One region of the Streptomyces sp. NPDC050658 genome, then DNA from elsewhere that is predicted to be linked to it. Evidence: riboswitches for the same ligand, from Rfam matches in the RefSeq annotation. Region 1 holds a riboswitch; each other region holds the start of a gene.

Region 1 (6,042 bases):
AACTCGCCGCCCACCGTGGCCGCGAGTCCCACCCGGTCCACGTGGTCGTGATGGGTGAAGCGGTGCACGTCCTTGGCGGACAGGCGGGGGTAGGGGGCGAAGAAGCGGTAGTACTTCGACTCGTCCGAGACCTGCTCGTAGAAGCTGACCAGACGGTCCGCGTCCTCGGCCGTGATGGGCCTGATCCGGGCCGTTCCCCCGTCTCGCAGCACGACGTCGGCCTCCCAGTGGGCGGGGTATGCGTGCCGGTCCGACGGGGTCTGCATGGGGCAAGCGTACGGGTCGCGCGGCCGTCTTGGCCGGGTACCGTCGACGGGAGACGGACCTGCGGCCGGCGGAGCACTCGCGACGGCATGAGAGACTGGTCTAGACAACTGTGAGACACCTGGAAGGGCAGCAACACATGGCTGAGCGCCGCGTCAACGTCGGCTGGGCCGAGGGCCTCCACGCCCGACCCGCCTCCATCTTCGTCCGCGCGGCCACCGCCGCCGGCGTCCCCGTGACGATCGCCAAGGCTGACGGCAACCCCGTCAACGCCGCTTCCATGCTCGCGGTGCTCGGCCTCGGTGCGCAGGGCGGCGAGGAGATCGTGCTCGCCTCCGACGCCGAGGGTGCGGACGCCGCCCTCGACCGCCTGGCGAAGCTGGTCGCGGACGGCCTCGAGGAACTCCCCGAGACCGTCTGACGACGACTGCCGTACGCGCACGCGGAAGGGCCCGCCCCGTAAAAGGGGGCGGGCCCTTCCGTGCATTCGCAAGAAAGCCCGGACGCCCTTCACGGGAAATCCCGGCCGCGCGCAGCCAAAGGTCGCGAAATCAGGGCAGCGGAATTAGCCGCCCAATTGACACCTCTTTGTATACGGCGCCCTCGTTAAGTCTGAAGGCTCACCGTGTTTACGGCATGTTGCGAATCCCTCACGCCCGCCCGCGGCGGAAATCGCAGCCGGTGCGCCGCCGTCGCCCGTTCCGTGTGCTGCGCGGTGAGCGCCCTGGCCCGTTCCGCGTCCCCGCGGGCGACCGCGTCGACGATCCCGGCGTGTTCCGCCCAGGACTCCGCGGGCAGAGCGGGCGATGCGACGACGTACATCCAGGCGATCTTGTGCCGGAGCTGGGTGAGCAGGGCGGTCAGGCCCGGGCTGCCGGAGGACTGGGCGAGCGTCTCGTGGAACCAGCCGCCCAGCGAGCGCAGATCCTCGCTCCCGCCGCGCCGCGAGCGCTCCTGGCCGAGCCTGACGAGACCGCGCAGGACCTTGAGATGGGCGTCCGTGCGGCGCTGGGCGGCGCGAGCCGCGGCGAGCGGCTCCAGGAGCATGCGGATCTCCAGGAGGTCGGCGGCCTCCTGCTCGGTCGGCTCCGCGACGCACGCGCCCGCGTGCCTGCGCGTGACGACGAACCCCTCGGCCTCCAGGGTGCGCAGCGCCTCGCGCACCGGGACGCGGGAGACTCCGTAGCGGCGCGCGAGCAGTTCCTCGGTGAGCCGGCCGCCCCGTTCGTAGACACCGGAGACGATGTCGTCCCGAATGGCCGTGCATACCGAGTGCGCGGGAATGCGCATGACTGACCTCCGCCTTAATCCCCACGAAACGCGGTCGATTGACGCTCGTTCAGTGACTCTATTGCAGAGTGACAGAATTTCCGACGGCGGGCCGGAATCCATGGATATTTTTTGGCCAAAGGCAGGGCTGGAGGGCCGGAAGACCGGAAGTGCCGGAAGACCGGAACGGCGAAAGCCCCGGCTCGTGACGAGCCGGGGCTTTCGGAGAATGAGATCAGACGTTGACGCCGTGCGACCGGAGGTAGGCGACCGGGTCGATGTCCGAGCCGTAGTCCTCGCCGGTGCGGGCCTCGAAGTGCAGGTGCGGGCCGCTGGAGTTGCCCGTGGAGCCGGAGAGGCCGATCTGCTGGCCCGGCGTGACGGCCTGGCCGACGGTGACGCTGAGGGACGACATGTGGCCGTACTGGGTGTACGTGCCGTCGTTCATCTTGATGACCACGTTGTTGCCGTAGGCGCCGCCCCAGCCGGCCTCGACGACGGTGCCGGAGCCGACCGCGTGGACCGTGGTGCCGGACGCGGCGTGGAAGTCGACGCCGGTGTGGCTGCCGGAGGACCACATGGCGCCGCCGGTCTGGTAGCCCGTGGAGACGTACGAGCCGGTGATCGGGGAGACGTAGCTGTTCAGGCGCTTGCGCTCGGCCTCGCGGGCGGCGCGCTCCTTGGCCTCGCGCTCCTTCTTGGCCTTCGCCTTCGCCTCGGCCTCCGCCTTGCGCTTGGCCTCGGCGGCCTTCTTCTTGGCGGCCTCTTCGGCCTTCTTGGCGGCAGCGGCGTCGTCGGCGGCCTGCTGCTGGGCGGCGGCCTGCGCGTCGATGCTCGCGGCGAGCGAGTCGCCCACGGAGATGGCCTGGGTCAGGCCGGTGGCCTCGACCGCCGCGTCGTCGGCGGCGAGCGCCGGAGCGGCCAGGCCTCCGATGACACCGGTGGTGGTGAGGGCTGCGACGCCCGCCACGTTCGCGGTGGTACGCGTGAGGCGGCTCGGGCGACGGTGCTTCCCGGTGGCACGGGTGAACGCCATGAAGCGGCTGGTCCTTTCCTTCCCTCTCGCCTACCGGGTTAGCTGACGGGTTCGGAGCAGGAAGGTCTCCTACGGGTTCCTCGCCTGGCGGCAAGGTGCCCGATTCACCCCAGGGGACATGTGGGTCCCCGGCTCCCCTGGCTCGCGCCGTACGGGGACTCGGCGATGACTGTCCGGTGCCGCGGGTGCGGCGTACTGCATGACGAACAGTCGGACCAGACGCTAAGCGGGGCGTCTTTCCATCGCCAAACGGATCAGAGGTTTTGTAGCGCACGCCACAGGTCAGACACGTAACCTCCATGTCAATTCGGACATATGAGGACCCCAGTGGCCAATTCTCGCCACTGGGGTCCCGTTATGTCCTGACTGTCACTCAGCCCCTACCGGCACCGGTCCGTGCCGGAACTCAGCCCGTGACCACACTCACTTCGCCGATGCCGAGCGCCTTGACGGGCTCCTCGATCCGCGCCGCGTCGCCGACGAGGATCGTCACGAGCCGGTCGCCCGGGAAGGCGTTCACGACGGCGGCGGTGGCCTCCACGGTGCCGGTCGCGGCCAACTGCCGGTACAGCTGCGCCTGGAAGTCGTCCGGCAGGTGCTGCTCGACCTGGTCGGCGAGGGTGGCCGCGACGGACGCCGCCATCTCGAACTTGAGCGGGGCCACGCCCACCAGGTTCTGCACGGCCACGTCGCGCTCGGCGTCCGTGAGGCCTTCGGCGGCGAGAGTGCGCAGCACCTTCCACAGGTCGCCGAGGGCCGGGCCCGTCGACTCGGTGTCCACGGAGCCGCTGATGGCGAGCATCGCGGCGCCGGTGCCGTCCGGGGCGGAGCGCAGCACCTGCGCGAACGCCCGTACACCGTAGGTGTATCCCTTCTCCTCGCGCAGGACGCGGTCCAGACGGGAGGTGAGGGTGCCGCCCAGGCAGTACGTCCCGAGGACCTGGGCGGGCCAGACGCGGTCGTGCCGGTCGGCGCCGATACGGCCGATCAGGAGCTGCGTCTGGACGGCTCCGGGGCGGTCCACGATGACGACGCGCCCGGTGTCGTCGGCGGTCACCGGCGGCACCGGACGCGGCTCGGCCGTGCCGCCCGTCCAGGCGCCGAGGGTGTCGGCGAGGACGGCGTCCAGATCGGTGCCGGTCAGGTCGCCCACGACGACGACGGTCGCCGTGGCGGGACGGACGTGCTTCTCGTAGAAGGCGCGCACCGCGGCCGAGTCGATGGCCGTGACCGTCTCCTCGGTGCCCTGGCGGGGGCGCGACATGCGCGAGGTGGCCGGGAAGAGCTGCCTGGAGAGCTCCTTGGCAGCGCGGCGCGCCGGGTTGGCGGCCTCGTGCGGGATCTCGTCCAGGCGGTTGGCCACGAGGCGCTCGATCTCGCTGTCCGCGAAGGCGGGGGCCCGCAGGGCGTCGGCGAGCAGGCCGAGCGCCTTGGGGAGCCGGGAGACCGGGACTTCGAGGGACACCCGGACGCCGGGGTGGTCGGCGTGTGCGTCCAACGTGGCGCCGCAGCGGTCCAGTTCGGCGGCGAACTCCTCGGCCGAGTGCTTGTCGGTGCCTTCGGTGAAGGCCCTCGCCATGATGGTGGCGACGCCGTCGAGGCCCGCGGGCTCGGCGTCGAGCGGCGCCTCCAGGTGGATCTCCACGGCGACGACCTGCTGGCCGGGGCGGTGGCAGCGCAGCACCGTGAGGCCGTTGGCCAGCGTGGCGCGCTCGGGGGCGGGGAAGGCCCAGGGCCTGGCGGTGCCGGCCTGGGGCCGGGGGTGGAACTCCATGGTCGCGACGGCCTCGGTCACTTCGCCGCCTCCTCTTCCTCTTCGGTGCCTTCGGCTGCGTCTTCGGAGCCGTCGGCAGCGGCGGTGGGCTCGGCGCTCTCGGTGCTCTCGGCGGGTTCGTACACGAGCACAGCGCGGTTGTCCGGGCGCAGCCGGGCCGCGGCGGCCTCCCGCACCTCCTCCGCGGTCACGTCGAGGACCCGCTGGACGGCGGTGAGGGCCAGCTGCGGGTCGCCGAACAGAACCGCGTACCGGCACAGTTCGTCGGCGCGGCCCGCGACCGTGCCGAGCCGGTCGAGCCACTCGCGCTCCAGCTGGGCCTGGGCGCGCTCCATCTCCTCGGCGGTGGGGCCCTCCTCCGCGAAGCGGGCCAGCTCCTCGTCGACGGCGGCCTCGATGACGGGGACCTCGACGTCACCGGACGTCTTCACGTCCAGCCAGCCCAGCGAGGGCGCACCGGCGAGGCGCAGCAGGCCGAATCCGGCCGCCACAGCGGTACGGTCGCGGCGCACGAGCCGGTTGTAGAGCCGGGACGACTCGCCGCTGCCGAGGACCGTGAGCGCGAGGTCGGCCGCGTCGCACGCGCGCGTGCCGTCCTCCGGGAGGCGGTAGGCGGCCATCAGGGCGCGGGCCGGGACCTCTTCCTCGACGACCTCGCGCAGCTCCTTGCCGATGATGTCGGGCAGCGAGCCGTCGCGCGGCGGCTGCTTGCCGTCGTGCGAGGGGATGGAGCCGAAGTACTTCTCGACCCAGGCGAGCGTCTGCTCCGGGTCGATGTCGCCCACTACGGAGAGGACCGCGTTGTTGGGCGCGTAGTACGTACGGAAGAAGTTCCGCGCGTCCTCCAGCGTCGCCGCGTCCAGGTCGGCCATGGAGCCGATCGGCGTGTGGTGGTACGGGTGGCCCTCGGGGTACGAGAGCGCGGTCAGCTTCTCGAAGGCCGTGCCGTAGGGGACGTTGTCGTAGCGCTGGCGGCGCTCGTTCTTCACGACGTCCCGCTGGTTCTCCATCGACTCGTCGTCGAGCGCGGTGAGCAGCGAGCCCATCCGGTCGGCTTCCAGCCACAGGGCCAGCTCGAGCTGGTGCGTGGGCATCGTCTCGAAGTAGTTGGTGCGCTCGAAGCTCGTGGTGCCGTTCAGCGAGCCGCCGGCGCCCTGCACCAGCTCGAAGTGGCCGTTGCCCTGCACCTGCTTGGAGCCCTGGAACATGAGGTGCTCGAAGAGGTGCGCAAGGCCCGTACGGCCCTTGACCTCGTGGCGCGAGCCGACGTCGTACCAGAGGCAGACCGCGGCGACCGGGGTCAGGTGGTCCTCGGAGAGCACCACACGCAGGCCGTTGGCCAGCCGGTGCTCGGTCGCTGTCAGGCCGCCGGAGCCGGCCTCGGCCGTGGCCGTGTGACCCATGGGCATGTACGTCCCTTCGATCGCGGAAACTGGATGTGCGCAAAGGCCGGAAGCCGGATGTGCACAAAAGCTGGAAGTACGCAGAAGCTGGAAGTTCTGCCGGTCCTGCCACTGTATGCAAGCGTGCCGACAACCTGTGAAGTTCCCGCTCCGCGCTCGGCGTAGTCGCCCCCGAAGTCCGGGTCGTGGTCGGCGTTGTCAGTGGGACAGTCCACAATGGTCGGCGTCAGATCCCGTTGATGCCCTGGCAGACACCGTGAAGGAGCCGCAGCAGCGATGGCCCGCCGCAGCACGAA
Region 2 (6,042 bases), on a different contig from region 1:
GCCCCAGCCCCTCAGCCCGGCCCCGGTGCGATCCGCAGGGCCGTCGGGCCGACGGTCACCGCCTCGTCGCCGTAGGAGCGATCGCTGTAGGGGCGATCGCCGTGCACGGGATCGTCGCAGGGGTCGGTGTCACGTCCCGACACCTGGTCCCACCACTTCCCGCCGTCCTCGATCTGTCGCAGCAGCACTCCTTCGCGGATGGCCCAGGGGCAGATGGTGACCTGCTTGATGCCGGTCAGTTTCAGCGCGGTGTGTCCGACGACCGCTCCCGCCAGGCTCTGCAGGGCCCGCGGCGCGGAGACGCCCGGCAGGCCGGACCGCTCGGCGGACGGCAGCGTGGCGAGCAGGTCGACGCAGCGGCGCAGGTCGCCGCGGGCCAACTGCCGCTCGGCGAACGGGCCTTCGCGGCCGGGCGCGCACCCGGCGAGGCGGCCCAGCTGCTGGAAGGTGCGGGAGGTCGCCACCGCGGTCCGCGGCCCCTCCCAGCGGATTCTCGCGGCCACGTCCCGCAGTTGGTGGCGCACCTTGCGGCGCAGCGCCTTCACGCTCTGCTCGTCGGGCGGGTCCTCGGCGCCGAAGAACTCCCGCGTCAGCCGCCCCGCGCCGAGCGGCAGCGACACCGCGTAGTCGGGCAGCCTGCCGCGCCCGAAGGCCACCTCCAACGAGCCGCCGCCGATGTCGAACAGGGCGAGCGGCCCGGCCCGCCAGCCCATCCAGCGCCGGGCGCCGAGGAACGTCAGCTCGGCCTCCACCTCGCCCGGCAGGGTGCACAGCGGGATGCCCGTCTCCGCCCGTACCGCCCGCAGGACCTCCAGCCTGTTCGGCGCGTTGCGGACGACCGCCGTGGCGAAGGCGAGCGGCTCCGTTGCGCCCCATCTTCTCGCGGTCTCGGCGGCCGCGGAGACCGCTCTGACCAGCTGCCGCACCGATTGTTCGGGTATCGCCCCCGCCGGCTCGACCTGTTCGGAGAGCCGCAGCCGCCACTTCGCCGTGTGCACCGGCAGTGGAACCCCGTCCACCGCGTCGGCGACAACCAGACGGACCGTTCTCGAACCCACATCCACCAGACTCATTCGCATGTCACGCCCTGTACCCCAGACAACTGCCGTCAGTCACCCGGCCGTTCACCCAAGCCCGCGTCGATGCCGCACGCGTTACGTACGTCCTGTACATTTTATACAAGAAGCCTCGGGCCGCGCATCCGGCCCCGGTGATGAGGAGTGACGCGCCATGAACCGACCGTCCGCCCGATATGTCCTGCCCGAGTTCACCGAGCGCACCAGCTCGGGGAAGCGGACCCTCGACCCGTATTCGAAGCTGCTTGAGGAGCGGATCGTCTTTCTGGGCACCCCGATCGACGACACCTCGGCCAATGACGTGATGGCGCAGTTCATGCACCTCGAATATCTGGCGCCGGACCGCGACATCTCGCTCTACATCAACTCCCCCGGCGGCTCGTTCAGCGCGATGACGGCGATCTACGACACGATGCGGTTCGTCACCTGTGACGTGGAGACGACCTGCCTGGGACAGGCCGCGTCGGCGGCGGCCGTGCTGCTCGCCGCGGGCACGCCCACAAAGCGCTCCGCCCTGCCCGGCGCACGGGTGTTGATCCATCAGCCGTCGATCAGCGAGCCGATCCAGGGCCAGACCTCCGACCTCGCGATCCAGGCCGACGAGATCCTGCGCACCCGCTCGCTCCTCGAGGAACTCCTCGTACGGCACACGGGCCAGAGCCCCGACCGCATCACGGCGGACATCGAGCGGGACAAGATCCTCGACGCCCCGGAGGCCGTCGCGTACGGCCTGATCGACCGGATCGTGCCGAGCCGCAAGTCCTCGGCGCGCGTCCCGGACGCGAGGTGAGCCGTCGATGCTGCCGCCCGAACTGCCGCCGCTGCCCGCACTCACCCGCGCCGAGGGCGAGTTGATCGACCGCTATCTCGAAGTGGTCGATCTGCTCGGCCGGATCAATCCGGCCCGCGCCTCGGACACCTACGGCGGCCTGCGCGCCGCCCAGGCGCTGGTCTCCAGCGCCACAGCACTGCGCGACGCGCTGACGCTCATGCACCAGCGGGGCGAGAGCGCCGTGCACGCACCGACGTTGGCCCGCGCGCTGCGCGTGCTCGACGGGGAGCGGCGTTCCTCCCGCGTCACCGTCCCGCCCCGGCAGTCGTCCTGAATCCCCCTGAATCCCCCTCAAGTCGGCTGCCCCGCAGCGCAGTAGCCGTCCGGGGCGGGTCTTAAACGGACCAGACGGGCTACCTCGTTCGGCGTAGCAGGTCCTCGTCAACGGAGTCGGCCACAGTTGCGCCAGAGGTGTACGCGAGGGCCGGAATGTCTCCTTCCGGTGCTGGTAGAGCGATCGTCGAGGCCCGCGAAGGGTTGCCTTATCCGACGTTGTCCACCCGAACGGTTCAGCCGTGAGGAGCCTCACAAAACGCCGTTTCGGCTCGGTTTTCGGGCTGTTGACGGGTCAAGATCCCTTCCGACGACAAGCCCCCGCCACAGCGGCGGGGCGGTCCGGGCGGACGCCGAGTCCTGCCGCCGCCCGGATGACCGGTCGACATCGGTGCACCGGCAGGAGTGGAGGACCCAGGCACGACGGGCCCGTCCGGACGTCCGGACAACGGCCCTTGGGGTGAAGCCGCAGTACGCGGCCGGGCAACTTTGTCAGCCCGAATCCGACAGGTCATCCTTCACAGGCGGCTGACGAAGGGTTGCGCATGACCGCGCTGAATCATGTTCCGTCGCTGCTCACCAGGGCCGGCTCCGCCTCGGCCCTCACGCTCGCCGTCGTCGGCGGCACCCTCGTGGCCCCCGGGCTCACGACGGAGGCCCAGGCCGCGACACACGGGACGAAGGCCCTGAAGATCGCCGCGGCGAAGAAGGGCTCCCCGTACCGCTACGGAGCCGCGGGGCCGAACCGGTTCGACTGCTCGGGCCTGACCCTCTACTCGTTCAAGCGGGCGGGCAAGAAGCTGCCGCGCACGGCCGCACAGCAGTACAACAAGACCCGGCACATCTCCGCGGCCAACCGCACGCGCGGCGACCTGGTCTTCTTCCACTCCGGCCGGAACGTCTACCACGTCGGCATCTACGCCGGTAAGGGCCGCATCTGGCACGCGCCCAAGTCGAACACCGTGGTCCGTCTGGAGAAGATCTGGACCAAGAGCGTCTGGTACGGCAGGGTCCGCTGACCCGGCGCCGGGCGAGGGACGCGGCCGTCCCGGCTGCCGCGTCGCCCGCCCGGCGCGCCCACCGCGCTTGGCGTCGCGCGACACGGATACTCGTGCGCCATGGCCGACAACAACGGCTCACGCGCCGCTCACGACAGCCGCCACGAGACCGACTTCGAACGCGCCGACCGCAACTTCTCGGAGATCCTCCAGGAGTTGAGGGTCACACAGACCGGGGTGCAGATCCTCTTCGCGTTCCTGCTGACCCTCGCCTTCACCCCGCGCTTCCCGTCCCTGGACACCGTGCAGCGCGCCACGTACGTCACGACGCTGCTGCTCGCCGTCCTCGCGGCCGCCCTGTTCACGGCGCCGGCCGCGGTGCACAGGGCGCTGTTCCAGCAGCGTTCCAAGCCGCTGATCGTGCGGGTCTCCTCGCATCTGGCGCGGCTCGGCATGGCGGTCCTGATGTTCGCCCTCGCCGGTTCCGTGCTCCTGGTCGTGGACGTGTCGGTGGGCCGCGTCGGCGGGGTGATCGCGAGCGCGGGCACGCTGGCCGTGTGCGCGGGCCTGTGGGGCGTGCTCCCCCGCCTCGTACGCCGCTCGGCACACTCCTAGGTCACGCTCGGCGCACTCCCAGGTCACGCTCGGCGCACTCCCGGGTCAGGCGACCAGCGCCTCGACGAGCAGCACGGAGCCGAGCAGGGTCAGCGCTCCTCCGGTGGCTCCCTCGATGGCACGGGCGGTACGCGGTCTGCGCAGCCAGCGGCCCAGCCGGTCCACCAGGAGCGCGACGACCGGGAACCACACCAGGGCGAGGGCCACGATGATCGACGCGAGCAGCAGCGTCCGCGGCATCGCCGGGCTGCCCGCGGGCACGAACTGCGGCAGCACGCTGAGGAACGTGATGGGCGCCTTGGGGTTGAGGGCGTTGGTGAGGAAACCCTGCCGCAGGCTGCCGCCCGCACCCTGCGGTGCCTGGCCCACCCGCCCGTCGGCTCCCCGCCGCTGCCGCACCGCCGAGCGCAGGGCGCGGCAGCCCAGGTACAGCACATAGCCGCCGCCGACGATCTGCAGCGCCCGGAAGAGGGCGGGGACCGCGGCGAGCACGGCGGCGACCCCGGCCACCGCGAGCGCCGTGTGCACCAGGAGCCCGCCCGCGACACCGATCGCACAGACGACCCCGGCGCGGCGGGAGGCGAGTGCGTTGCGCACCACGACGGCGAAATCGGCGCCCGGCATGGCGACCATGCCCGCGGCGACTCCGGTGAAGGCGACCAGTTGTGCGTCCATGCCTCCACCCTGCCGTTCTTCTGCCTTCAGCAGGTATGTGGAATATCCTGGGCCTGCCTTAAGCAGCCGTTTACTCTCCTCCCCCCACGTCCGCACCGGGAGACACCGGAGACTCCATGTACGACCCGACGCGGCTCGCCGCACTGGTGGCGGTCTCCGAGGCCGGTTCGATCACCCGCGCCGCCGAGCGTCTCGGCTACACCGTGCCCGCCCTCTCCCAGCAACTGGCCAAGCTGGAGCGGGAGGCGGGGACCGCGCTCCTGGTGCGGCACCACCGCGGGGCGCGGCTGACCGGCGCGGGAGAGCTGCTGCTCGCGCGGGCCCGCCGGGTGCTCGCCGAGATGGAGCGGGCCCGGCATGAACTGGCCCAGCTCGCCGGCCTGTCCGGGGGCCGGCTAAGGGTGGGCACCTTCACCACCGCGGGAATCCATCTGGTGCCGCCCGCGCTGACCGCGTTCCGCCGGGCCCATCCGGACATCGAGCTGACGGTCCGCGGCTATGAGCCGCCGTCCGGTGTCGCGGCGGTGGCGGCGGGTGAGGTCGACCTCGCGCTCACCCATACGTACGAACCGGGAGAGCCGGTGCCGCTGCCCGCCTCGGTGTCCGCCGAGCCCGTCCTGGTCGAGGAGTTGGTCCTGGTGACCTCGCCGGGGCACGCCCTCGCGGGTGTCTCCGCACGGCTGCCGCTCGCCGAGCTGGCCGGCCAGCCGCTGATCAGCATGGCGCCGACGCATCCGCCCCGCCAGGGCGTGGAGTCCGCGCTGGCGCGGGCCGGGGCGACGCCTTCGGTGCTCGTCGAGACGCCGGGGTACGCGCTGGTGTGCGCGCTGGTCAGCGCGGGGCTCGGCGTCGCCGTCGTACCGGAGATGGTGGCGCGGACGGCGGCCACGCCGGTGGGCATGCGGCCGCTGGAACCGGGCGATCTGCGGCGCACCATCTCCGTCGTGTACCGCGCCGACGGCGCGCATCCGGCGGCCGACACCTTCCGGGCCCTGCTGCGCGGCGCGTTCGGGCGGTCGACGGGCTGAGCGCCGGGCGGGCTCAGCGGGTGGAGGTCGACGGGGACGGCGCCTGCGCCTCGCCCCGGAGCGCCGATGTCCACGGCAGCGCGATCCAGACGGTCTTGCCGCCCTCGGGGGTGGGGGTGACCGAGAGCCTGCCGCCGCATTCGACGGTCAGCCAGCGGATGATCACCATGCCGCGGCCGTTGTCCTGCTGGACGGCGGCGGGCAGCCGCTTGGGATAGCGGGGGTGACTGTCGGTGACGCCGATGCGCAGCTGCTCCTCCCGGTCGAGTTGGATGCCCACGGTGAAGGTGGGGGACTGCCCCAGGGTGTGCTGGACGGCGTTCGTGGCGAGTTCGGAGACGATGAGCCGGACTGTGTCGGCCACTTCGGCCTCGGCCGGCAGACCCCATTCGGTGAGGACGTTCAAGACGTACTTCCGGGCCGCGGAGACCGAGGCAGGATCGCTCGGCAGGGTGACGGATGCTTCCTGAAGGTCTGCCATGGCGACGCTGTCCCTTTCCCACCGGGGCTGAAGTCCGACGCGTGGCGGAAGACACGAGGACAGT
Region 3 (6,042 bases), on a different contig from region 1:
CGGTGGTGGGTGTGATGGTGTCTGGTGTGCGCCCTGAGCGGGTCCAGCCGGTGACGTGCCAGCCTTGGGCGGCCAGTCGTGTTGCGATCGCGGTGCCCATCCGGCCCAGGCCCAGGACGGCGATCGTGTGCGGTGTGGTCATGTGCGTCACGGTGGTGGATCCGGATGGTTGCGACAAGCGCAGGTGTCGCATGGCTGTTCTGCGTGGTTCGCATATCGGCTGTTCATACTGGGCGGCATGGATTTGACGGTGTGGCGGACCTTCGTGACGGTGTGTCGGCTGGGGTCGTTGTCGGCGGCGGCTGCCGAGCTTCATCACACGCAGTCGGCGGTGTCCCGGCAGATCGCCGGGCTGGAGCGGCAGGTCGGTGTGCCGTTGATGGAGCGTCATGCGCGTGGTGTGCGTGTGACGTCGGCCGGTGAGGTGTTCCGGCGTCATGCTCTGGTCACGCTGAACGAGGCCGATCGGGCGGTCCGGGCCGCGCGGGATACGGGTGAGGGGGGTTTGGGTCGGGTGCTGGCGGTCGGTGCGACTCCTTCTCTTGCCGCGGGGGTTGTTCCGGAGGCTCTGCGGGCTTTGCTGGAGCAGGGTGAGGCTGTCCGGTGGAGTCTGTTGCCGGGGCTGAGTGCTTCGCTGTACGAGCGTGTGGTTGCCGGTGATCTCGATGTTGCCGTGGTGACGGATGCTCCGCCGGGGCTGCCTCATGATCCTCGGGTCGAGCATCGGTTGCTGGGGCTGGATGCGATGGTCGTCGCGCTGCCGCTGGGTCATCCGCGGGCCGGGGGTGGGCCGGTGTCCATTGAGGTGCTGGGTGATCAGACGTGGGTGGAGGACAACGATGGTTCGGCGGCGTTGTTGCGTCGGCATGCCGCCCGCGCCGGGGTCAGTGCCCGTGTCGACCTCGCTGCGGCTGATCTGCCCGGCAAGCTGGCTCTGGTGGCGACCGGTCATGCCATCGCGTTGATTCCCGGGGTGCTGGCGGGTGCGTTGCGGGCCGATGTCACCACGGTGGGTCTGGTCGATCCTCCGGCCCGCGGTGTCTACGCGGTCATGCCATCGGGTGATCCGCATCCGTGCGCGGCGGCTCTGGTCGGTCGGCTTGCGGGGGCTTTTGCGGCGGCCTGTCCGGAGGGGGTCGTCGGTGGGTCGGTCGGCGTCGCCTCGCCGTGTGGGGACCGGTCCAGGACTCAGGTGGAGGCCGGTGTGGCTCCTTGGCAGGGGCTGCGGTGATCAGGTGGCACGGTTGTGTACATCCTGGTCAGGGGGTGGGGGTGCCGCGGTGCTCGGGAGCGGTCGGGAAGCGTCCGTGCGCCGGGGGGGTGCCACTGCTGGTGGGCGCGCGGTTGCAGCGATGTCGGTGCGTGTGTCAGCGGTGTGGTCAGCCGCCGATGGGCTGGGCCTCTTTTTTCATGGATGACAACATCCGCCGTATGTCCGATTGATTCGGAAATTGGCTTTGGGTGTGCTTGGTGATTTATGCGGGTTTTTGCTATGACTAGCGCTCTACGGGTGGGATGGCGCATCCCTGGGGGCTTCGGGTCTTATATCTGGTTGCATTTCGTTCGGTGAAACGGGTCACAGCGGCGGCCGTGCTTCCGGCGTCCGGTCGGCGTCATTTCCGTTGCGTGCAAAGAAGTTGGGATTCTCGATCATGCGGGGGCGGGGGTTTCCGGTTGTCGGGGGTTCGCTTTGGTCGTTTCTTTTGCAAATTTGGGGCTTGTTTCGTTTGGGTTTTCTCGCCTAGCGTCACCGTCGATCCGGGCGGAACGCCGAATCCTGCCGCCGGCCGGAAAGCCTTTTACCTTCCCATTCACTGACTCGCGCCCGGCAGGAGCGGGGGACCCAGGTAGGCCGCCGGTCCGGTTTCCGGAGCGGCTCGGGGTGAAGTCGCTTTCGCGGCGGCCGGACATCTCCCGTCCGAACCCGACAGCTCACCTCGCAGGCGACGGAGAGGAATTCGTCATGCCCGCAAAGGGAAAGCACCGTCGTCCCAAGTCCGGTTCGTTCAGGCGGGGTATCGCCGTCGCAGGCACGGGTGGGGCCGTGCTCGTTCTTCCGGTCCTGGGTGCGACCGCTGCCGGTGCGGCGCAGGCCCCGGCGGCCAAGCCGTCCGCCGCCCCGGGGAGCTACGTCGTCGTCCCGGGCGACACCCTCACCAAGATCGCCCGTGAGCACTCCCGGCACGGCAGCTGGAAGAAGCTCTATCAGGACAACCGGAGCGTGCTCGGGGATGATCCGCGGCTGATCCGGCCGGGGGTCAAGCTCGCCCTCGGCGCGGAGGAGGGGGCCGGCTCGCGGGGCTCCTCCGAGCGGGCCGATCGTTCCGAGCGCAAGAGCACCGCCCAGCCCGCCGCGGCCAAGAAGGCGTACGCCGACAACCTCGACGGGTGGATCAGGGAATCGCTCGACATCATGGCCCGGCACGGCATCCCCGGCAGCTACGAGGGGATCCACCGCAACATCATGCGCGAGTCCTCCGGCAACCCGCTGGCCATCAACAACTGGGACTCCAACGCCGCCGCGGGCACCCCCTCCAAGGGACTCCTCCAGGTCATCGGCCCCACCTTCGACGCCTACCACCTGCCCGGCACCTCCACCGACAGCTTCGACCCCGTCGCCAACATCACCGCCGCCTGCAACTACGCCGCCGACCGCTACGGATCGATCGACAACGTCAACGGCCCCTACTGAGCCTCATCCGGGCCACCGCGCGGCATGGCGGCGGGCCGCGGGGGCGGTGCGCCGGGATGCTGAGGGCCACACCAGGCAGGAGAGGCCATGGACCAGCCCGGCGCGCGCCGCCATGTTCCCGACCAGTCCGGCGTCATCGGCATCGCCCTCGGCGCCGTGCTGACCGCCGCGCTCGCCCAGGGCTCCTGGCAGTGGTTCGCCACCTACATCGGCGTGACACTGCTGGCCGTGCTCCTGTGCCTCTACCGCAGGCCCGCCTGGACACCCGGCCTGCGCTCCGCCTACACCGCGAACCTCGCCGCCTACTGCCTGGTCCTCGGCCTGTGCGCGGCGATCGCCCTGGCCCCCCTGCTGCAGCGCTGGGCCTGGCTGTTCCCGATGCCGGGCACCCGCGCGCGGTGTCCCGCGCTGGGCGCCTACGAGAGCATCCGCACCGAGGCCGCCCTCGCCGGCCTGGCCGGCCGCGACCCGGCCGCCCTGGCCCGCGCCCAGGACATCCACCGCCACGACGCCGTCGCCGACTGCCTGTCGGCCACCACGACCCTGTGGCTGCCGCTGTACGCCGTCGCCGTCGCCGTGCTGGCGGGGGTGGGCATGTGGAGCGCCGACCGGATCCGGGCCGGGCGCCAGGGCCTGGCGGACCGTCGGGGCTGAGCGGGCCTTTGCACCGGCACGCCGGTGGGGGGTCAGTCGATGCCTCGGACGATGTGCGGCTCGTCCGCGACCGCCGCGTCGTCGTCCGCGCCGGCCAGCCGCAGCGGCGGCGCATAGGGCGAGATGGGTCGGAATGGCCTGCTGTAATCCGCCGGCTCGTCGTTCACCGGGTCTCCCTTCGTCGGGGTACGCCGCCCCGGACCGCGCCCGGGGCGTTCCGATCCGGCCAGCGTGCTCCCGTCCGGTCGAGAACCGCTCAAGACCCGCCGGAAGCCCGGTCGGGGATGTCTCGGGTGCGCAGCCGTCAACTCCCGTTTCTTGCCGGTGAGTTGGGGTGGATGGCGTGTGCGCACGCAAGTCGGCCGCCGTGCGTCGCGGAGGTGCGGACGCACAGCGGCCGATCCGACCGCCGGTGAGTGCCGCTCGGGGTGGAGCGGCAGCGCTCGATGGCCTTGTGGGCCGGTCGCGTTCACCGTGCGGACATCCGTCCCGCCGGCCGGATCCCGGCGCGGCAGGCAAGTCAGATATGGGGCGGAGGGGGCTGGTGTGGTGCGGGAGGTCTTTCCGGTCCCGCCGGATCGCGGCGGTCCGGGCAAGTGCCTCCGAGGCGGCAGCCGGCCGGTCGCGGTGGCGGGCGTCCGGTGTCACCGGTGCCCGGCCGCTCCGCCGGTATCGCTGCCTGCCTCTGCCTTCCCGTGCAGGTTGATGCTCCGACTCTGCCCGCCCCCGTTCGAGGATCGATTGACACCCGGTCAGGTTTCGGTCGACGGCCAGTCGGCCTGTGGTTGAGGGGGGCTGGAGCGGGCCCGCCCGCCCGCCTGCCCGCCTGCCCGTCTGCCCGGAGGCCGGCACGGCTGCGGCCGCCGCGTCCGCAGGCAGACACGACGGCCGGTCGGCCGTCCGTCGCGGGCGCGCCGCTGACGGACGTACACAGAAGAGACGTACAGAAGAGAGGCAGGGCATGCCGCGGCCCGGCGGCGCGGCACTGGCCCGTCCGCCACCGCACACAACGGACGGACCAGTGCCGCACCCGCCGGGCGCGGCGTTGCGGACCTGTGGTGCTACCAGGTCACCGGCAGGCAGTCCAGGCCGTACACCAGGCTCTCGTGGCGGAAGGGCAGTTCCTCGGCCTTGCCCACCAGGCGCAGGTCGGGCAGGCGGGAGAAGAGCGTGGTGATGGCGATCTCCACCTCGCGGCGGGCCAGCGAGGCGCCCGCGCACAGGTGGGTGCCGAACCCGAAGGCGACGTGCCGGTTCTCGCCCCGCTGCAGGTCGAAGTTCTCCGGGTCGGGGAACGCCTGCGCGTCGTGGTTGGCCGCGGGCACGGCCAGGATCACCAGTTCGCCCACCGACATCTTCGCCCCGGAGTACTCCATGTCCGCATCGACCACCCGCAGCACGTTGTCCTGCGAGACCGACCAGAAGCGCAGCGACTCCTCGACGAACGCCGCGATCCGCTCCTCGGGCTTCTCCATCAGCTCCGTACGGACCTTCGGGTTGGTCATCAGCGTCAGTGCGCTCAGCGCGATCTGACTGGTCGTGGTCTCGTAGCCGGAGACGAGGATGAAGCGGACCATCGGCAGCAGGCCCTCCCGGGCCAGCTCGCCGGTCTGCACCCGGTCGACGATCAGACGGCTGATCAGGTCGTCCTTGGGCGCGCGCTCCTTCTCCTCGATGAGCCGGTTCAGATAGTCGTTCATGTCGTTGAACGCGGCCCACGACACCTCGGGGTTGTCCAGGCTCAGCACCTGCCGGCTCTGCTTGGCGAAGGTGCGGTAGTCCTCCTGCGGCACTCCAAGGAGCAGGGCGATCACCTGGGTGGGCAGCGCCAGACAGAACTCGGAGTACAGGTCCAGCGGGCGCGGCAGCTCCTGCAGACGGTCGATCAGCTCGTCCACCAGTGCCTGGATCCGCGGACGCCACTCCTTGATCTTGTGGGCGGTGAACTCCGTCATCATCATGTGCCGCAGCCGGCCGTGCTCCGGCTCGTCCTTGCGCCAGAACGAGTTCAGGTCGTGGCCGGGCGGCAGCTCGGTGCGGGCGCGGCCCATCTTCTCGTCGTCCGAGCTGAACCGCGGGTCGTTCATCGCGGTGCGGACGTCGTTGTAGCCGGTCAGCAGCCAGGCCCAGCCGCCGTCGGGCAGGTCCACCTTCGCCGGACCCTGCTCGCGCAGCTCGGTGTACAGGCCGGGCGGGGCCATCGGGCACTGGCGGGCCATGGGATAGGTGGGATTGGCCATGATCACACGTCCTTGGGGGTGGGGAGAGCGGTCCGGGGAGAACCGACCGTACGGTTGGTCGATGACGTTCCGCTGACCGTCTGCTGACGGGCCGTCGCGACCGGAGGGGGAGGTTCAGGCGGCGGGGGCGGGGGTGTGGAAGCCGCGCCGGTACCACAGCAGCGGCGGGGCGGCGGCGTCCCGGATGCGGATCTCGGCGGGCGTGCCAAGGAGCAGGTCGTGGTCGCCGGCCCGGATGACCTCCACGGCGCGGCAGCGCAGCAGCACCTTGGCGTCGGGCAGGCAGGGCAGGCCGTGGGAGCCGTCCCAGGCGGCGAAGTCGCCGGCGGCGAACCGGTCCACGCCGCGGGCCGCGAACCGCTGGGCGACGTGCTGGTGGCGCTCGCCCAGCAGGTTCACCACGAACTCCCCCGCCCCTGCCATCGCCCGGTGGCAGCTGGAGGTGAGCGCGATGCC

What was found. Region 1 has a riboswitch for cyclic di-AMP ahead of ACIBKX_RS30625 (M23 family metallopeptidase). Riboswitches for the same ligand answer to the same signal wherever they lie in the genome.
Region 2: another riboswitch for cyclic di-AMP. It lies ahead of ACIBKX_RS16835 (C40 family peptidase); the one in region 1 lies ahead of ACIBKX_RS30625 (M23 family metallopeptidase).
Region 3: another riboswitch for cyclic di-AMP. It lies ahead of ACIBKX_RS39650 (LysM peptidoglycan-binding domain-containing protein); the one in region 1 lies ahead of ACIBKX_RS30625 (M23 family metallopeptidase).

Annotation. Positions count from the first base shown of each region.
Region 1 covers NZ_JBITGM010000010.1:221,770-227,811, forward strand. The annotation lists gene ACIBKX_RS30610 (GNAT family N-acetyltransferase) at 1-266, opposite strand, end outside; gene ACIBKX_RS30615 (HPr family phosphocarrier protein) at 404-685, shown strand; gene ACIBKX_RS30620 (GntR family transcriptional regulator) at 871-1,554, opposite strand; gene ACIBKX_RS30625 (M23 family metallopeptidase) at 1,769-2,569, opposite strand; cyclic di-AMP (ydaO/yuaA leader) riboswitch at 2,582-2,744, opposite strand; gene ACIBKX_RS30630 (pitrilysin family protein) at 2,976-4,364, opposite strand; gene ACIBKX_RS30635 (pitrilysin family protein) at 4,361-5,752, opposite strand; gene ACIBKX_RS30640 (DNA topoisomerase IV subunit A) at 6,023-6,042, shown strand, end outside.
Region 2 covers NZ_JBITGM010000004.1:266,445-272,486, forward strand. The annotation lists gene ACIBKX_RS16820 (Ppx/GppA family phosphatase) at 12-1,079, opposite strand; gene ACIBKX_RS16825 (ATP-dependent Clp protease proteolytic subunit) at 1,231-1,866, shown strand; gene ACIBKX_RS16830 (hypothetical protein) at 1,874-2,182, shown strand; cyclic di-AMP (ydaO/yuaA leader) riboswitch at 2,552-2,723, shown strand; gene ACIBKX_RS16835 (C40 family peptidase) at 2,727-3,200, shown strand; gene ACIBKX_RS16840 (DUF6328 family protein) at 3,300-3,794, shown strand; gene ACIBKX_RS16845 (LysE family translocator) at 3,840-4,469, opposite strand; gene ACIBKX_RS16850 (LysR family transcriptional regulator) at 4,586-5,497, shown strand; gene ACIBKX_RS16855 (ATP-binding protein) at 5,511-5,978, opposite strand.
Region 3 covers NZ_JBITGM010000020.1:2,083-8,124, forward strand. The annotation lists gene ACIBKX_RS39640 (nuclear transport factor 2 family protein) at 1-142, opposite strand, end outside; gene ACIBKX_RS39645 (LysR family transcriptional regulator) at 239-1,231, shown strand; cyclic di-AMP (ydaO/yuaA leader) riboswitch at 1,803-1,959, shown strand; gene ACIBKX_RS39650 (LysM peptidoglycan-binding domain-containing protein) at 1,964-2,692, shown strand; gene ACIBKX_RS39655 (hypothetical protein) at 2,780-3,346, shown strand; gene ACIBKX_RS39660 (hypothetical protein) at 3,379-3,513, opposite strand; gene ACIBKX_RS39665 (cytochrome P450) at 4,408-5,586, opposite strand; gene ACIBKX_RS39670 (flavin reductase family protein) at 5,701-6,042, opposite strand, start outside.